Regions from separate parts of the Janthinobacterium sp. SUN118 genome, predicted to be linked through region 1. Evidence: predicted binding sites of a transcription regulator. Region 1 holds the regulator's gene; each other region holds the start of a gene.
The links. The regulator LexA, encoded in region 1, represses DNA repair genes until DNA is damaged. The targets are predictions, from matches to a motif close to ACTGTATNNNNATACAGT.

Region 2: the regulator LexA is predicted to act here: its motif matches at 1,621-1,638, upstream of dinB (DNA polymerase IV).
Region 3: the regulator LexA is predicted to act here: its motif matches at 1,997-2,014, upstream of O0880_RS18830 (putative DNA modification/repair radical SAM protein).
Region 4: the regulator LexA is predicted to act here: its motif matches at 1,838-1,855, upstream of O0880_RS02135 (DNA topoisomerase IV subunit B).

The regions. Positions count from the first base shown of each region.
Region 1 covers NZ_JAPUBV010000001.1:1,244,308-1,248,343, reverse strand. The annotation lists gene O0880_RS05680 (zinc dependent phospholipase C family protein) at 1-1,462, opposite strand, end outside; gene lexA (transcriptional repressor LexA) at 1,713-2,348, shown strand; gene O0880_RS05670 (cystathionine gamma-synthase family protein) at 2,434-3,675, opposite strand; gene purF (amidophosphoribosyltransferase) at 3,745-4,036, opposite strand, start outside.
Region 2 covers NZ_JAPUBV010000007.1:127,330-131,365, reverse strand. The annotation lists gene O0880_RS27480 (recombination-associated protein RdgC) at 1-277, opposite strand, end outside; gene dinB (DNA polymerase IV) at 407-1,540, opposite strand; gene O0880_RS27470 (S9 family peptidase) at 1,756-3,942, shown strand.
Region 3 covers NZ_JAPUBV010000002.1:699,858-703,893, forward strand. The annotation lists gene O0880_RS18825 (UdgX family uracil-DNA binding protein) at 1-752, opposite strand, end outside; gene O0880_RS18830 (putative DNA modification/repair radical SAM protein) at 749-1,981, opposite strand; gene modA (molybdate ABC transporter substrate-binding protein) at 2,123-2,881, shown strand; gene modB (molybdate ABC transporter permease subunit) at 2,898-3,569, shown strand; gene O0880_RS18845 (ATP-binding cassette domain-containing protein) at 3,575-4,036, shown strand, end outside.
Region 4 covers NZ_JAPUBV010000001.1:462,753-466,788, forward strand. The annotation lists gene O0880_RS02135 (DNA topoisomerase IV subunit B) at 1-1,758, opposite strand, end outside; gene kdpF (K(+)-transporting ATPase subunit F) at 2,222-2,311, shown strand; gene kdpA (potassium-transporting ATPase subunit KdpA) at 2,311-4,036, shown strand, end outside.

The DNA.
Region 1 (4,036 bases):
CCTGCGCCACACCGAGAATGCTCATGTGATAGCAATCGAACCAGCGCGACAGCGGCTCGGTCGCGCTGGCCGCCCGGTCCGTGGAATTGAGCAATGACTGGCTCGTCGCCTTCACATATTCACGCATGGCAACATCGACATCATTGCGCCAGCCTATCAGCGGCCCCTTGATCGGCGACGTGTTCTGCCCCATGCGCTGGCTGAAATCAATGGCGGCATTGCTGACGATCTGCACCAGCTTTTGCGATGCCACCGCAGCATCGCGCACGGCGATACTGGCCTGCAACAGCTGCTGCCGCTTGGCCGCCAGCTTGCCATTGAGCGAGCCCAGGGCCGCATTGACCGAGCCATTGATGGAGTCGATCACATCGTTTGCTTTTTGACATGCACGATGGCCGAACGGATCCTGCCATTCTTTCGGGCAACTTGCCTTGCGGCGCAACTCGCTTTCCTTGCTGGAAATCTGCAGGTGCAGCTGGAGTATCTCCTGCTCGACACTGAACACGGTCTGCGTGGCCTTCTTCACGCCGCTGAACAGGGCATCGTCAAGATGCTGCGTGGCATTGACCAGATCGTTTGCCAGGGACTGGATGCGGTCCTCGCCCGCCTGTACCTTGGGGATGATGACATTGGCCTTGTCGATGATCTTTTGCGCGTCGTTCGACGACAGCGCCACGCCCCAGTTCGACGCAAACAGCCGCACGACCGCGACGTCGAGCTGGTTCCACGCAGGATTGGCCACCATCGCGTCGATGGATTTGCGGTAGGCATGGTAGGCCGCCAAATGCCGTCCATACTTGCCGCGGCTGTATTGCTCCTGCACCGTATCGTTGAGCACCAGCGTGTCGCGCACAAACGTGCCGAATGCATCACTGGGCTTGATCAAGGCGCGCACGGCGCCAAGCTGCTTGCCCGTGTGGTCGCGCAACGGCGGCGTCAGCCTCCCGATAAAGCCCTCGAGAGCAATATGCCGCTGCTCCACCAGCGTTTCATCGGCCAGGTCAAAGATGTCTCCCGCATACTGATTGACATACGTGTGGGCGAACATGTCGGCCGAGGCATGCCCCAGGTAGCCATAGGCGTATGCCGTGCCCGCGGCGTTACCCCTGGCGCTGTTGAGCAGGAAACGCAGCCAGTCGTTGGTCTTCCAGCCGTCTTCGATGCCGGGATGGACGATGGTTTGCCCGACGAGAATGTCCGGCGCCGAGTCGGGACCTATATTCCCCAGCAAGAACTCCGTCTGGTTCGCCAGGATGGCACTGCGCACATGCGCGGGCACTTCGAGGGTGACGGGCTTTCCCTGCAATACAATAGTGATCTTGCCATCGTCCGCCAGATCGTTGATGACCTGCTGCCCCACCCAGACATGCGTGCCCAGGGTAAAGGCGCACGCATTCCCGGCAAATAAGATGCCCAGCAAGCCAGCCAGCAAGGTGAAACGCTTACCACATCGGTCGATCATGGAATCCTTTTATAGTTTTACGGATGAAGAGAGGCACACATGGCCCGGATGCCACATTGCCAAAAAAATATCATGCGCATACTAGCAGAGAAAATTGCAAATTGGCAATAAATTGAAGTGATCGCGCCAGGAACAAGCCGATCGTTGAATTATTTTGCGAAATGGTGAAATTGGGCTTGCATAGTCGGCGATACTGTACAAAAATACAGACTGTTCATATAGACAGCATTTTAGTATGCACCCACCGCTCATGATCAAGCTGACAGCACGACAAGAACAAATCCTGAACCTGATCAAGGACGCGATTGAAAATACGGGCTTTCCTCCCACCCGCGCCGAGATTGCCAATGAATTGGGTTTTAAATCGGCCAATGCGGCCGAAGAGCATTTGCAGGCCCTGGCCCGCAAGGGCGCGATCGAGATTTCGCCGGGCACGTCGCGCGGCATCCGCCTGATCGGCGCGGCGGCCGAAACGCTGCCATCGAAGGTGCCGGCGGCCCTGCTGATGTCGCTACCGCTGATCGGCCGCGTGGCGGCCGGTTCGCCCATCCTGGCACAGGAAAACCTGGAAGCGAGCTACAACGTCGATCCTGCCCTGTTCTCGGCCAAGCCCGACTTCCTGCTGAAGGTGCGCGGCTGGTCCATGCGCGACGCCGGCATCATGGATGGCGACTTGTTGGCAGTCAAGAAGGTCGACAGCGCCAAGAATGGCCAGATCGTCGTCGCCCGCATCGGCGACGAAGTCACCGTCAAGCGCTACAAGAAGACGGGCTCCGTCATCGAACTGCTGCCGGAAAACCCCGATTTCAAGGTCATTACCGTGTCGCCCGAAGACGAATTCGCCCTGGAAGGGCTGGCAGTTGGCTTGATGCGCAGCTGGCATTGATTTTTCCTGGCAGCTGTCGCACGTAAAACGCAAAAAGGGCCGCAACAGTCATGCTGTTGCGGCCCTTTTTTATCGCCCGGGCGTTTTATGCCTCCAGCGCATTACGGAAATCCTCGAGCAGATCCGCCTCGTCCTCGATGCCGACGGAGACGCGGATCAGCGATTCGGCGATGCCCATGCTGGCGCGGCGCTCGGCGCCCATCTCGTAAAAGATCGTGTGGGCAACGGGAATGATGAGGGTGCGCGTGTCACCGAGGTTGCTGGCCGGGATAGCCAGGTTCAGGCGATTGAGGAAATCGAAGCAGTCGATGCCGTCTTTCAACTCAAAGCTGAACAGGGAGCCATAGCTGCGGAACAAGTCCGTTGCCAGCGCGTGCTGCGGATGCGAGGCCAAGCCCGGATAATGCACGGCAGCCACGCGTGGATCCGCCTGCAGCATGGTCGCCAGCGCCAGGGCGTTGGAGCAGGTACGGTCCATGCGCAAGGCCATGGTTTCCGCGCCGACGGCGATATGGTGCGCCGCTTCCGGTCCCAGCGAGGCGCCGAAGTCGCGCAAGGCCTTGGCGCGGATTTGCGCGATGCCCCACTGGGCCGGCGCCGCCTTTTTATAATTGTCAAAGATGTTCGGATATTGCGTCCAGTCGAACACGCCCGTGTCCGTCAAGCTGCCGCCCAGTGCATTGCCGTGGCCGCCGATGGACTTGGTCAGCGCATTGACCACCAGGCCCGCGCCCACCGCTTTCGGACGAAACAAATACGGCGTCGTCATGGTGTTGTCGACGATATACAGGATGCCTTTTTCGCGGCACAACTCGCCGATCTTCGCCAGGTCGGCGATCTGCGTGCGCGGATTGGCGATGGTTTCGACAAACACGATGCGCGTGGCCGGCGTGATGGCGGCCGCCACGTTGGCCACATCGGTGGCGTCGACAAACGACACGGCCATGCCCTGCCCCGTCACCGTCTGCCACAGGCTGTTGGTGTTGCCGAATAGAAAAGCCGACGACACGACGTGGTCGCCCGCGCGCAGCAGCGCCTGCACGACGGCGCCGATGGCGCCCATGCCGGTGGCGAAGCACAGCGTGGCCACGCCGTCCTCCATCTTGTTGACCTTGTCTTCCAGCGCGGAAACGGTCGGATTGCCCTGGCGGCCGTAGCGGAAGCCGGGCTCCTTGCCCTGGAACACGGAAGCGAGCTGGCGCGCATCGCCGTAGCCGAACGCGACGGACGTGTGCACGGGCTTGTGCAGCGAACCGTGCTCGATGCCCTTGCGACGGTCGTTATGCAGGATGGTGGTGGTAAAGCCGTAAGTCTTGTTGTCGCTCATGGTCGGGTGGTGCGCAAGGCAGTGAAAAAGTCAGACAAAAAAAAGCCCGGCGCAGGCCGGGCTGGACGATTATGCTTCCGTCGTCGCCAGGTTCAGGTTCAGCTGGGAACGCGGCGTATCCTCGGGCGCTGCCGCCTTCGGATGGTGGCGCGCGTACTCCAGGCGGTCCAGGTATTCCTGCGACACGTCGCCCGTCACGTACACGCCATCGAAGCACGACGCCTCGAAACTGGTCAGGGCCGGGTTGACGTCGGCAATCGCCTGCTTCAGCGCGCCGATATCCTGGTACACCAGGTAATCGGCCGTGATTTCGCGGCACACTTCTTCCGTCGTGCGGCCATAGGCGATCAGTTCGTCGCGC
Region 2 (4,036 bases), on a different contig from region 1:
CTTGCGCTTCTTCCATTTCAGCGGCGCGGGCCTTGGCGACCTGGTTGATGACGGTGGCTGGCAGCAATTTCTTTTCCGTGCCCAGCAGGATCAGCATCTGCTTGTTGACCACGTGCACCAAACCGCCATTCGGGCGTGGCGTATCCCAGCCCTGGCGCATCAGATCCATGCTGGTCGCCGGCGTAAATTTGTTCGAGGACAGCGCCTCTTCCAGTTGTTCTGGCGTATAAGCCCATGGTGCGGGCAGGCGGTAAATCTGAAGATTCTTGAACCACATAGTTTTTGTCTTCCGTTTGTTTCAGTAGTGCCAGGGGAACGCCATTCTACACTTTCGACACGCTCATGCCGTCAAAGGCGCGGACTGGCGCGATGCTTGTACAACAGGATTGGTGGCCGCGCGATGCCGCTACAGGGCGGGAAACAGCTCGGCCTGGGCCGGCGCCTGCCGCGTGACCAGGGCAGGATCGGACAGGGTCGAGATGCGCACGCCCAGCAGGCGGATTTTTTTCTCGAACGGCACGCGCCGCAAACAATCGCGGCTGGCACGCAGGATGGCGGCGGCATCCGCCGTGGCGCTGGGCAAGGTGACATCGCGCGTCACCGTGCTGAAATCCTCGAAGCGCAGCTTGATGCCCACCGTGCGCCCCGCCAGCGACTGCTTGTCGAGGTCGCCCGCCACGCGCGTGCACAGGCTTTCCAGCTTTTCCGACAGGGTGGCGCGGTCGCGCACCACCTGCAAGTCGCGCTCGAACGTCGTTTCGCGGCTGACGGACTTGGTTTCCCGGCTCGTCTGCACGGGCCGCTCGTCGATGCCCAGCGCCGCCTGCCGCAGCCAGCTGGTGTACACGTCGCCAAACTGCGTGCGCAGCATGGCCAGGTCGGCTTGCGCCAGCTGGCCGATGCTGACGATGCCCAGCGCTTCCAGCTTGGCCGTGGCCTTCGGCCCGATGCCGTTGATTTTTTTCGCCGGCAGGGGCCACACGCGCGTTGCCACATCCTCGGGCGACAAGATGGTCAGACCATCGGGTTTTTCCAGATCGGAACAGATTTTCGCCAGCAATTTGTTCGGCGCCAGGCCGATCGAGCACGACAGGCCCGTCGCCTCGGACACGGCCGCCTTCAGGCGCGCGGCCATGGCCGGCGCCTGCCCGCCATATTCCGTCAGGTCGACATAGATTTCATCGATGCCCACGTTCTGGATGATGGGGCACAGGTGGGCCACGGCCTGCTTGAAACGGGCCGAGTACTCGCGGTACGCCTCGAAGTCGGCCGGCAGCAGGATGCTGTCCGGCGCCAGCTTGGCCGCCTTCATGATGCCCATGGCGGAAAACACGCCGAACGCGCGCGCCGCATACGTCGACGTGGTGACGACGCCGCGCCCCACGTAATCGCGCATGCGCGCAAACTGCCGCGTGCCATCTTCCTGCAGCACGGGCTGCTGCAAGCGGCCACCGCCGATGACGACGGCTTCGCCGCGCAATTCCGGATATTTCAGCAATTCAACGGACGCAAAGAAGGCATCCATGTCCAGGTGGGCAATCCAGCGGCGCGGCGCGGGTGACTCAGGAAATGTAGGGGCAGATAGGGTCAAGGGCACCTCGCGGCGGGATGCTGTTAAATACTGTTGTTATATACAGTATCGCTGGAAATGCCCGTGGATGCAAGCGCCGGCGCAGCATTGACTGAAATCATGATTGGCTTTTCTATTTAGCAAGAATAGAATCGCTGCACAACAACGAAACCTAGGGAGTTGCCTTGTCCACAGTACCTTACGTCTTACGCCGCCTGGCCGCCTGCTCATCCATCATGCCGGCCCTGCTGCTGTCCACGCTTTCGCCATCCGCGACAGCCGCCGACGCCGCCACCACCACCGTCGCCACGGCCACCGCACCCGTCGCAGCCCCCGTTGCCGCCAAGACAGCATGGCAGGAAACACGCCATGGCACGGTCGTCACGGACGACTACCGCTGGCTGCAAAAGAAGAGCGATCCAGCCGTGATCGACTACCTGAATGCGGAAAACGCCTATACGGCGGCCGTCACGGCACCGATACAGCCGCTGGCCGACAAGGTGTATGCCGAAATCAAGGGCCGCATGCAGGAAGTGGACCTGTCCGTGCCTGCACGCCAGGGCAATTTCTACTATTACACGCGCGTGGAAGCGGGCAAGCAGTACCCGATCCATTGCCGCCGCCCTATCGGCAAGGGCGGCGCCTATGATGCGCAGGCGCCTGAGGAAGTCCTGCTGGACCAGAATCAATTGGCCGAAGGCCAAAAATTCTTTGCCGTGCGCGCGTTTTCCATCAGCCCGAATGAACAGCTGCTGGCCTACACCACCGACACGACGGGTTTCCGCCAGTACGAATTGCACGTCAAGGATTTGAAGACGGGCAAGTTACTTACCGACAGCATGCCACGCGTAACGTCGCTGGCCTGGGCGTCGGACAACGCCACCCTGATGCTGGCCCAGGAAGACGCCACCACCAAGCGTTCGGACCGCGTATTCCGCCTGGCCCTGGGCGGCACGCAGCAGCAGGTCTACCACGAGCCGGTGGAACAGTTCGCCATCAACGTGGGCCGCACGCACGACAAGCAATTCTTTGTGCTCACCTCGGGCAGCACGGATACGACGGAAGTGCTGCTGTTGCCAACCAACAAGCCGGAAGGCAGCTTCCAGCCCGTGCTGAAGCGCGAGAAGGGCCACCGCTACGTCGTCGAGCACCGCGACGGCCAGCTGTATATTCTGACCAACAAGGAGGCGAAGAATTTCCGCATCGTCAGCGCGCCGCTGTCGGATCCGCAGGCCCGGCACTGGAAGACGCTGGTGCCGCACAACAAGGATGCCGTGATCCAGTCCATCGACGTCTTCCAGGGCTACCTGGTGGTGATGGAAAAAGCGCGCGCCCTGAACCGCGCGCGCATCCATGATTTTGCGCAGAAGAACTGGAAAACCGTGCAGTTCGACGATGCCGTCTACCTGGCCAGCGCGGCCGGCACGCCGGAATTTTCCGCCACGCAATTTCGCATGTCCTACCAGTCCCCCGTCACGCCGCCCACCGTCATCGACGTGAACATGCAAGATGGCAAGCGCACGGTGCTGAAGCAGCAGGAAATCGTCGGCGGCTTTGACGGCAGCCGCTACACCACGCAGCGCCTGTGGGTGAAAGCGCGCGATGGCGTGCAAGTGCCGCTGTGGATCGTCTACAAGAAAGGCGTCAAGCTCGACGGTTCCGCGCCGCTGCTGCTGTACTCGTATGGTTCCTACGGCATCTCGACGGAAGCCAGCTTTGCCATCAGCCGCATCAGCCTGCTGGAACGGGGCGTCATCTATGCGCAAGCGCATATCCGTGGCGGCACCGACATGGGCGAAGCCTGGCATGAGGACGGCATGCTGATGAAGAAGAAAAATACCTTCAATGACTTCATCGACAGCGCCGACTACCTGGTGCGCGAAAAATGGACGAGCCCGAACCGCCTGATCATCCAGGGCGGCAGTGCCGGTGGCTTGCTGATGGGCGCCGTCGTCAACATGCGTCCCGAACTGTTCCACGCCGTGCACGCGGCCGTGCCCTTCGTCGACGTGATGAACACCATGATGGACGCCAGCCTGCCGCTGACCACGGGCGAATACCTGGAATGGGGTGACCCGAACCAGAAGGCGGCCTATGACTACATGCTCAGCTACTCGCCTTACGACAACATTGCACGTAGGAATTATCCCGCCATGCTGGTGACGACGGGCCTCAACGACAGCCAGGTCATGTACTGGGAACCGGCCAAATACGTGGCCAAGCTGCGCGCGTATAAAACGGACGGCAATCCCCTGCTGCTGAAAACGAATATGGGCGCCGGCCACGGCGGCGCCTCGGGCCGCTATAACGCCATCGCCGAAAACGCTTTTAATATGGCGTGGATGCTGTCGCAATGGGGCATCGACAGCTAAAACGGTAAAAAGTTGGAAAAAGCGCTTGCAGAAGGATTTTGCCCGTCCTATAATAGCGCCTCTTCCAGACGTGGTGACAAACGTCGGGATGGTT
Region 3 (4,036 bases), on a different contig from region 1:
CCGTTGGCGGCGCCGCTCAGCATGGCGGGCACGATGGCGCCTTCCGGCAGGTTCTTCCAGAAGCGCGAGGGGATATGGCTGTGCAGCAAGCCGGCATTCACGCGCGCGGGGTTGAAGATGCTGCGGTAGTAGGTCAGCCACAGGGCTTCGCCCGCATCGTCGATGTCGGCCGCGCCGCGCAGCAGCGCCGGTCCCGCATGCAGGGTGGCGCCATCCCACAGCATGCTGGCCCGGGGCGTGGCGATCATCCAGCTGATGGCGCCCATGCGGCGCGCAAAGTGGCGCGCCACTTGCGGCAGCACCTCGTGCGCGGGCTCGAACCAGGCGACGAAGCGCGGCGCGCCAGCCGCTTCGTCGCGTTCCCTGAAGCGTACATAGGCATGCATGTCGTGCTCTTCGCGGCGCACGGCCTTGGCCATGGCGTGCAGGCGCGCGCCGTCCGCATCGGCGGGAGACAGTACGTCGTGCTGGCCCAGCTGCCAGCGCCACAGCACCTGGTACAGAAAGGCCCAGCGGTCGGCGGCGTTGAAACAGGCGGCCGCCTCCAGCAGCTCCACCAGCTGGCGCGGCAGGCGCAAGGCGGGCGCCAACATGACAGTGTCGGCAGGCGCGGGGGCGGACGAAAACAGGTCGCCATCATCCGCTTGCGCGTGCCAGGCGACATCGGCAGGTGGCACTTTGCGCGCGATCAATTCGCGGGCGGCCGCGCGCCACTCGTCGAACGATTGCGCCAGCCGCGCCACGGCGTTCATGCCGCCTGCAATTCCGGCCACAAATGCATCTGCCGCGGCGCTTCCGCCATGGCCTGGCGCAGGTGTTCGGAAGCCGTGGTGTCGCGCGCGGGGAAATAATCGGCCGTGATGATGAAGGGCGCGATTTTCTTCATGCTGCAGCGCAGGCGCGACAGGTCGGCGTAGCGCACTTGCCGCAGCCGGCGCAGGTCGACGATGCGCTGTGCGTTGCGCAAGCCGATGCCGGGCACGCGCGCGATCATGTGCTGCGCCGCGTGGTTCAAGTCCAGCGGAAAATGTTCGCGGTGCGCCAGCGCCCACGCCAGCTTGGGGTCGATATCGAGCGCCAGGTTGCCGCCCGTTGCCGGCAGCAGTTCGCTGGCCCGGAAGCCATAGCTGCGCAGCAAAAAATCGGCCTGGTACAGCCGGTGTTCGCGCAGCATCGGCGGCGGCGCCAGCGGCACGCTTTTCGGGCTGTCGGGGATGGGGCTGAAGGCCGAGTAGTACACGCGCTTGAGCTTGTAGCTGCCGTACAGGGTCTCGGCCGTGGAGAGGATCTGCTGGTCGTCGCTGGCGTCGGCGCCGACGATCATCTGCGTGCTTTGCCCGGCCGGCGCGAAGCGCGGCGACCTTGGTTCCTCTGCCTTTTCATCGAGCTTGCGGCGGATGGCGCCCATGGCCAGCTTGATCGTGTGCACGCTTTTTTCCGGCGCCAGTGCTTGCACGCTGTCCTGCGTCGGCAGTTCGATATTGACGCTGAGCCGGTCGGCATAGCGGCCCGCCTGCGCGATCAGGGCGGGATCGGCGTCGGGGATGGTTTTCAGGTGGATGTAGCCGCGGAACTGGTGCACCTCGCGCAGCTCGCGCGCCACCTGCACCAGCTGTTCCATCGTGTAGTCGGCCGACTGGATGATGCCGGAACTGAGGAACAGGCCGTCGATGTAGTTGCGCAGGTAAAAATCGGCCGTCAGCCTGACCACTTCGGCCACCGTAAACCGCGCGCGCGGCACGTTCGAGCTGCGGCGGTTGACGCAGTACTGGCAATCGTACAGGCAGTAATTGGTCAGCAGTATTTTCAGCAGGGAGACGCAGCGCCCGTCCGGCGTGTAGCTGTGGCAGATGCCCATGCCCGAGGTGGCACCAAAGCCGTCCTTGCCGATGGAATCGCGCTTGGGCGCGCCACTGCTGGCGCAGGACGCGTCGTACTTGGCCGCGTCGGCCAGGATTTCCAGCTTGTCCGTCAATTTCATGGCTCACCTCAATATACTGTGTTTATATACAGTATATCAGGGAATGCATGCTGCGCTGTCTTGACTTGTACGATGGCAGAACGTTATATATAAGTGTATATTACGCTCCTTGTTCACCGTTCACTTTACAAGGATACGACCATGCGCCTCACCCCTCTCGCCCAATTCTTCGGCACCGCCCTGCTTGCCACCGTCGCCTCGTCCGCCCTGGCCGGCGAAGTGGTCGTCTCGGCTGCCGCCAGCCTGACGAATGCGTTCAAGGATGCGGCGCAGGGCTATGAGGCGCAGTATCCGGGCAGCAAAGTCTCGCTGAACTTCGCCGCTTCGGGCGTGCTGCTGCAGCAGATCGTCAAGGGCGCGCCCGTCGACGTGTTTGCCTCGGCCGACCAGGAAACCATGGATGCGGCGCAAAAGCAGGGCCTCGTATTGCCGGCCGACCGCCAGGATTTCGTCGGCAACAGCCTGGTGCTGATCGTGCCGCACGACAGCAAGCTCGGCATCAAGAGCCTGACGGACCTGACGCACAAGGGCGTGACCCGCGTCGCCATCGCCAACCCGGCCAGCGTGCCCGTTGGCCGCTATTCGGAAGGCGCGCTGAAGAAGGCCAAGCTGTGGGACGCCGTGCAGACCAAGGCCATCGGCACGCAAAACGTGCGCCAGTCGCTCGATTACGTGGCGCGCGGCGAAGTCGATGCGGGTTTCGTCTATGCCACCGACGCGGCCATCATGAAGGATAAAGTGAATGTGGTGCTGGAAGTGCCGCTGGACGCGCCCGTGCTGTACCCGATCGCCACCATCAAGGACAGCGCCAACCAGGCCGAGGCGAAGCGTTTCGTCAGCTACCTGCAGACGGCGCCGGCGCAAGCCATCCTCGCCAAGTACGGCTTCAAGAAACCATAGTTAGCCAAGTTCCCGCATGGATATCGCCTGGACCGCGCTGGCCCTGTCGCTGAAGGTGGCGGCGTGGGCCACGGCGCTCAATTTGTTGCTCGGCATCGGCACCGGCTATCTGCTGGCGCGTGCCCGCTTTCCTGGGCGTAACCTGCTCGATGCGCTGCTGACCTTGCCGATGGTGATGCCACCCACCGTGCTCGGCTACTATTTGCTGGTCTTGCTGGGCCGGCGCGGTCCGCTCGGTATCTGGCTGCAGGATAACTTCGGCATCAACCTGATCTTCACCTGGCAAGGCGCCGTGATCGCCTCGACGGTGGTGGCCTTCCCCCTCGTCTTCAAGCCCGCGCGCGCCGCCTTCGAGGCCGTCGACGGCCAGCTCGAGCAGGCGGCCCGCGTGCTGGGCATCTCGGAGCTGGCGATTTTCTTCCGCGTCACCCTGCCGCTGGCGTGGCGCGGCATCCTGGCCGGCGTGCTGCTGGGCTTTGTGCGCGCGCTGGGCGAATTCGGCGCCACCCTGATGGTGGCTGGCAGCATTCCCGGCAAGACGCAGACCCTGTCGGTCGCCGTGTATGAAGCCGTGCAGGCGGGCCAGGACGATGCGGCCAACATGCTGGTGCTGATCACTTCCGTCGTTTGCATCGTGGTGCTGCTGGCCGCCGGCCGCCTGGCACCGGGACGCATCGCTCACAAATGACCGCCATGCAACTTGACCTCGACCTCCGCGCCACCTTGCGCTCCGGCAAACGCCGTTTTGACATGCACGTGCAGTGCACGTCCAGCAGCCAGCGCATCGCCATGTATGGCCCGTCCGGGGCCGGCAAGAGCATGACCCTGAAAGCCATTGCCGGCCTCTTCACCCCGGACGCAGGCCATATCCGGCTGAACGGGCGCACCCTGTTCGATTCCGCCGCCGGCATCAACCTGCCGCCGCAGCAGCGCAATGTCGCCTATCTGTTCCAGGACTACGCGCTGTTCCCGCACCTGACGGTGCGCCAGAACGTGGGCTTTGGCCTGGCGCGGGGCTGGTTCAATCCGCGCGCGCGCGAAAAACTGGCCAAGGTCGAGCACTGGCTCGACGCGTTTCACCTGCAGGAACTGGCGCACCAGTTCCCCGACGAGTTGTCCGGCGGCCAGCGCCAAAGGGTGGCGCTGGCAAGGGCG
Region 4 (4,036 bases), 780 kb from region 1:
TTCCTTGCGCAGCTTGTCCTCGATGGCGAGCAGTTCGCCGTCGTCGAGCGCGTAGATTTTCTGGATCGGCTTCTTGCCGCGCGCGGGTGCGTCCACGCGGTACAGCGGCGGACGGGCGATGCAGATATGGCCCTTGTTGATCAGGGCGGGGAAGTGCTTGAAGAACAGGGTCAGCAGCAATACCTGGATGTGCGAGCCGTCCACGTCCGCGTCGGAGAGGATACAGATCTTGCCGTAGCGCAGACCGGACAGGTCGGGCGTGTCGCCCACGGTGTGCGGGTCGACGCCGATGGCGACTGCGATGTCGTGGATCTCGTTGTTGGCGAACAGGCGGTCGCGGTCCGTCTCCCACGAGTTCAGCACCTTGCCGCGCAGGGGCAGGATGGCCTGGAATTCCTTGTCGCGGCCCATCTTGGCCGAACCTCCCGCCGAGTCGCCCTCGACGAGGAACAGTTCATTGCGCGTGATGTCCGACGATTCGCAGTCGGTCAGCTTGCCCGGCAATACGGCCACGCCCGAGGATTTTTTCTTTTCCACTTTTTGCAGCGAGCGCTGGCGCGACTGCGCCTGCTTGATCACCAATTCGGCCAGCTTCTTGCCGTAGTCGACGTGCTGGTTCAGCCACAGTTCCAGCGGCGGCTTGGTGAAGGTCGAGACGAGACGCACGGCGTCGCGCGAGTTCAGGCGTTCCTTGATCTGGCCCTGGAATTGCGGGTCCAGCACCTTCGCCGACAGCACGAAGGAAGCGCGCGCGAATACGTCTTCGGGCAGCAGCTTCACGCCTTTCGGCAGCAGCGAATGCATCTCGACGAAGTTCTTCACGGCGCCGAACAGGCCGTCGCGCAAGCCCGATTCGTGCGTGCCGCCATTCGAGGTGGGAATCAGGTTGACATACGACTCGCGCACGATGGCGCCTTCTTCCGTCCACGCCACGACCCAGGCCGCGCCTTCGCCTTCGGCAAAGCCTTCCGAGTCCGGGCCCGCGTATTGCGCGCCCTCGAACAGGGGGATCAGCGTTTCGCCATTCGACACCTGCGCCAGCGATTCGGTCAGGTAGCCTCGCAAGCCTTCCGCGTACAGCCAGGTTTGCGTGTCGCCCGTCTTGGCATTGGTCAGCGTGACCGTCACGCCCGGCAGCAGCACGGCTTTCGAGCGCAGCAGGCGTTGCAGCTCGGTTTGCGAGATATTCGGCGAGTCAAAATACTTTGCATCGGGCCAGGCCGTCACGCGCGTGCCCGACTTCTTGCCGTCGCGCGGGGCGGGACGCGAATTCAATGGTTCGATCACGTCGCCGTTGGCAAACACCATGTGATGCAGGCCGTTGCCGTCGCTTTCCTTGCGCCAGACGGTGATTTCCAGGCGCGTCGACAGTGCATTGGTGACGGATACGCCGACGCCGTGCAGGCCGCCCGAAAACGCGTAGGCGCCGCCCGAGCCCTTGTCGAACTTGCCGCCCGCGTGCAGCCGCGTAAACACGATTTCCACCGTCGGCACGCCTTCTTCCGGATGCAGGCCGACGGGAATGCCGCGGCCATTGTCTTCGACGGTGATGCTGCCATCGGTGTTTTGCGTGACGGCGATATGCGTGCAATGACCGCCCAGCGCCTCGTCGGAGGCATTGTCGATCACTTCCTGAATGATGTGCAGCGGATTTTCAGTGCGGGTGTACATCCCCGGGCGCTGCTTGACGGGTTCCAGTCCTTTCAGGACACGGATGGATGATTCGCTGTAGTCGGATGCTGGTTTTTTAGTGGCCATACGTGTTCAAGCTAAGTAAAGACAGTGGTTGGAACGCCAGGCCGGGGCACTGCGCGGCGCAGTGACAGCGGCGGCGATAACTGTATGAATGTACAGTATATCCCGTCCAGCGTCACTGGGGGAGGGCAGTGCGGCAGGCTAGGCGTCCTTGTGCGGACGCTCGCGCATTCTATCTTGATCGGCGAGCAATAGCGCTACTCCAAGGCAACAAGAGTGCGCCACAGCCGTGGTTTTGCGCCAATTGTGGCGGATTTTATGCGGTAAAGCCCCCGTTTTTACATCTTGTTTACAGCTGCCCGCCCAGTCTTTACGAATTTTTTAGATCCATTTGGCTAATCTGCTCACTATCAAAACAAACCTGAATGAGGGTGGGAATGGATATCGTGTATCTCGGCTTGATTGCCGTGTTTTTCGTCGTGGTGGTCGGCTTTGCCGTCGCCTGCGACAAATTAGGGAGCGTGAAATGAACGCGTTTTATGTGCTGGGCGCCTTCGTGTCGGCCGGCTTGCTCGTGTACCTGCTGGTGGCGCTGCTGAAGGCGGAGGAACTGTGATGACGACCCAATCAACACTATTACTGCTCGCTTTCCTCGTCGTGCTGCTGGCGGCCGCCTATCCGCTGGGATCGTACATGGCCAGGGTGGCCGGCGACGCGCCGCTGCGCGGCCTGGGCTGGCTGCAAAAGCTGGAAAACCTGCTGTACCGCTGGTCCGGCCTGCCCGCCGACAAGGCCATGGGCTGGAAAAGCTATGCCATCGCCCTGATCGTCTTCAATACCGTGGGCGCCGTGTTTGTGTATGGCCTGCAGCGCCTGCAGGGCTTTTTACCGCTGAATCCCCAGGGACTGGGCGCCGTCAGCCCGGATTCCTCGTTCAATACCACCGTCAGCTTTGTCGCCAATACCAACTGGCAGGGCTACGGCGGCGAACAGACCATGAGCTACCTGACCCAGATGCTGGGCCTGGCCTGCCAGAACTTCTTCTCGGCCGCCACGGGCATCGCCGTGATCTTTGCGCTGGTGCGCGGCTTCGCCTCGCGCTCGGGCAAGTCGATCGGCAATTTCTGGGTCGACCTGGTGCGCTCGACCCTGTACATCCTGCTGCCGCTCTCCTTGGCCTTGTCCGTCGTCTTCATGGGCGAAGGCATGATCCAGAATTTTTCCCCGTACAAGGAAGTGACCCTGCTCGACCAGGTGGCGTATGAGACGCCGAAAATGGCGGCCGATGGCCAGCCCGTGCTGGATGCGGCCGGCAAGCCCGTGATGGAAGCGCAAGTGGCAAAAACGCAGACGATCGCCATGGGCCCCGTCGCGTCGCAGGAGTCGATCAAGCTGCTGGGCACGAATGGCGGCGGCTTCTTCAATGCCAATTCCTCGCATCCGTATGAAAACCCCACCGTGCTGTCGAACTTCCTGCAGATGCTGGCCATCTTCCTGATTCCCGCCGGCCTGTGCTTCACCTTTGGCCGCATGGTGGGCGACATGCGCCAGGGCTGGGCCGTACTGGCCGCCATGACCGTCATCTTCGTCGTCATGACGGCCGGCGTGATGAGCGCCGAGCAGCAAGCCAATCCTGCCCTACAGGCGCTGGGCGTGGACCAGCAGGCCAGCAGCCTGCAATCGGGCGGCAATATGGAAGGCAAGGAAACGCGCTTCGGCATCAGTTCCTCGACCCTGTTCGCGGCGGTGACGACGGCGGCATCGTGCGGCGCCGTCAACTCCATGCACGACTCCTACATGCCCCTGGGCGGCATGGTGCCGCTGCTGCTGATGCAGTTCGGCGAAGTGGTGTTCGGCGGCGTGGGCACGGGCCTGTACGGCATGCTGATGTTCGCCATCCTGGCCGTCTTCATCGCCGGCCTGATGATAGGCCGCACGCCGGAATACCTGGGCAAGAAAATCCAGGCGTATGAAATGAAGATGGTGTCGCTGGCCATCCTGGTGACGCCGGCCCTGGTGCTGACGGGAACGGCGATCGCCGTGATGGTGGAGCCGGGCACGGTGGGCGTGGCCAATCCGGGCGCGCATGGATTTTCCGAAATCCTGTACGCCTTCACCTCGGCCGCCAACAACAACGGCAGCGCGTTTGCCGGCCTGTCCGCCAACACGCCGTTCTATAACGTGATGCTGGCGATCGCCATGTGGTTCGGCCGCTTCGCCGTGATCGTGCCCGTGCTGGCGGTGGCCGGTTCACTGGCCGGCAAGCAGCGCCTGTCGGCCAATGCCGGCACCATGCCCACGCACGGCCCCATGTTCATCGGCCTGCTGATCGGCGTCGTCG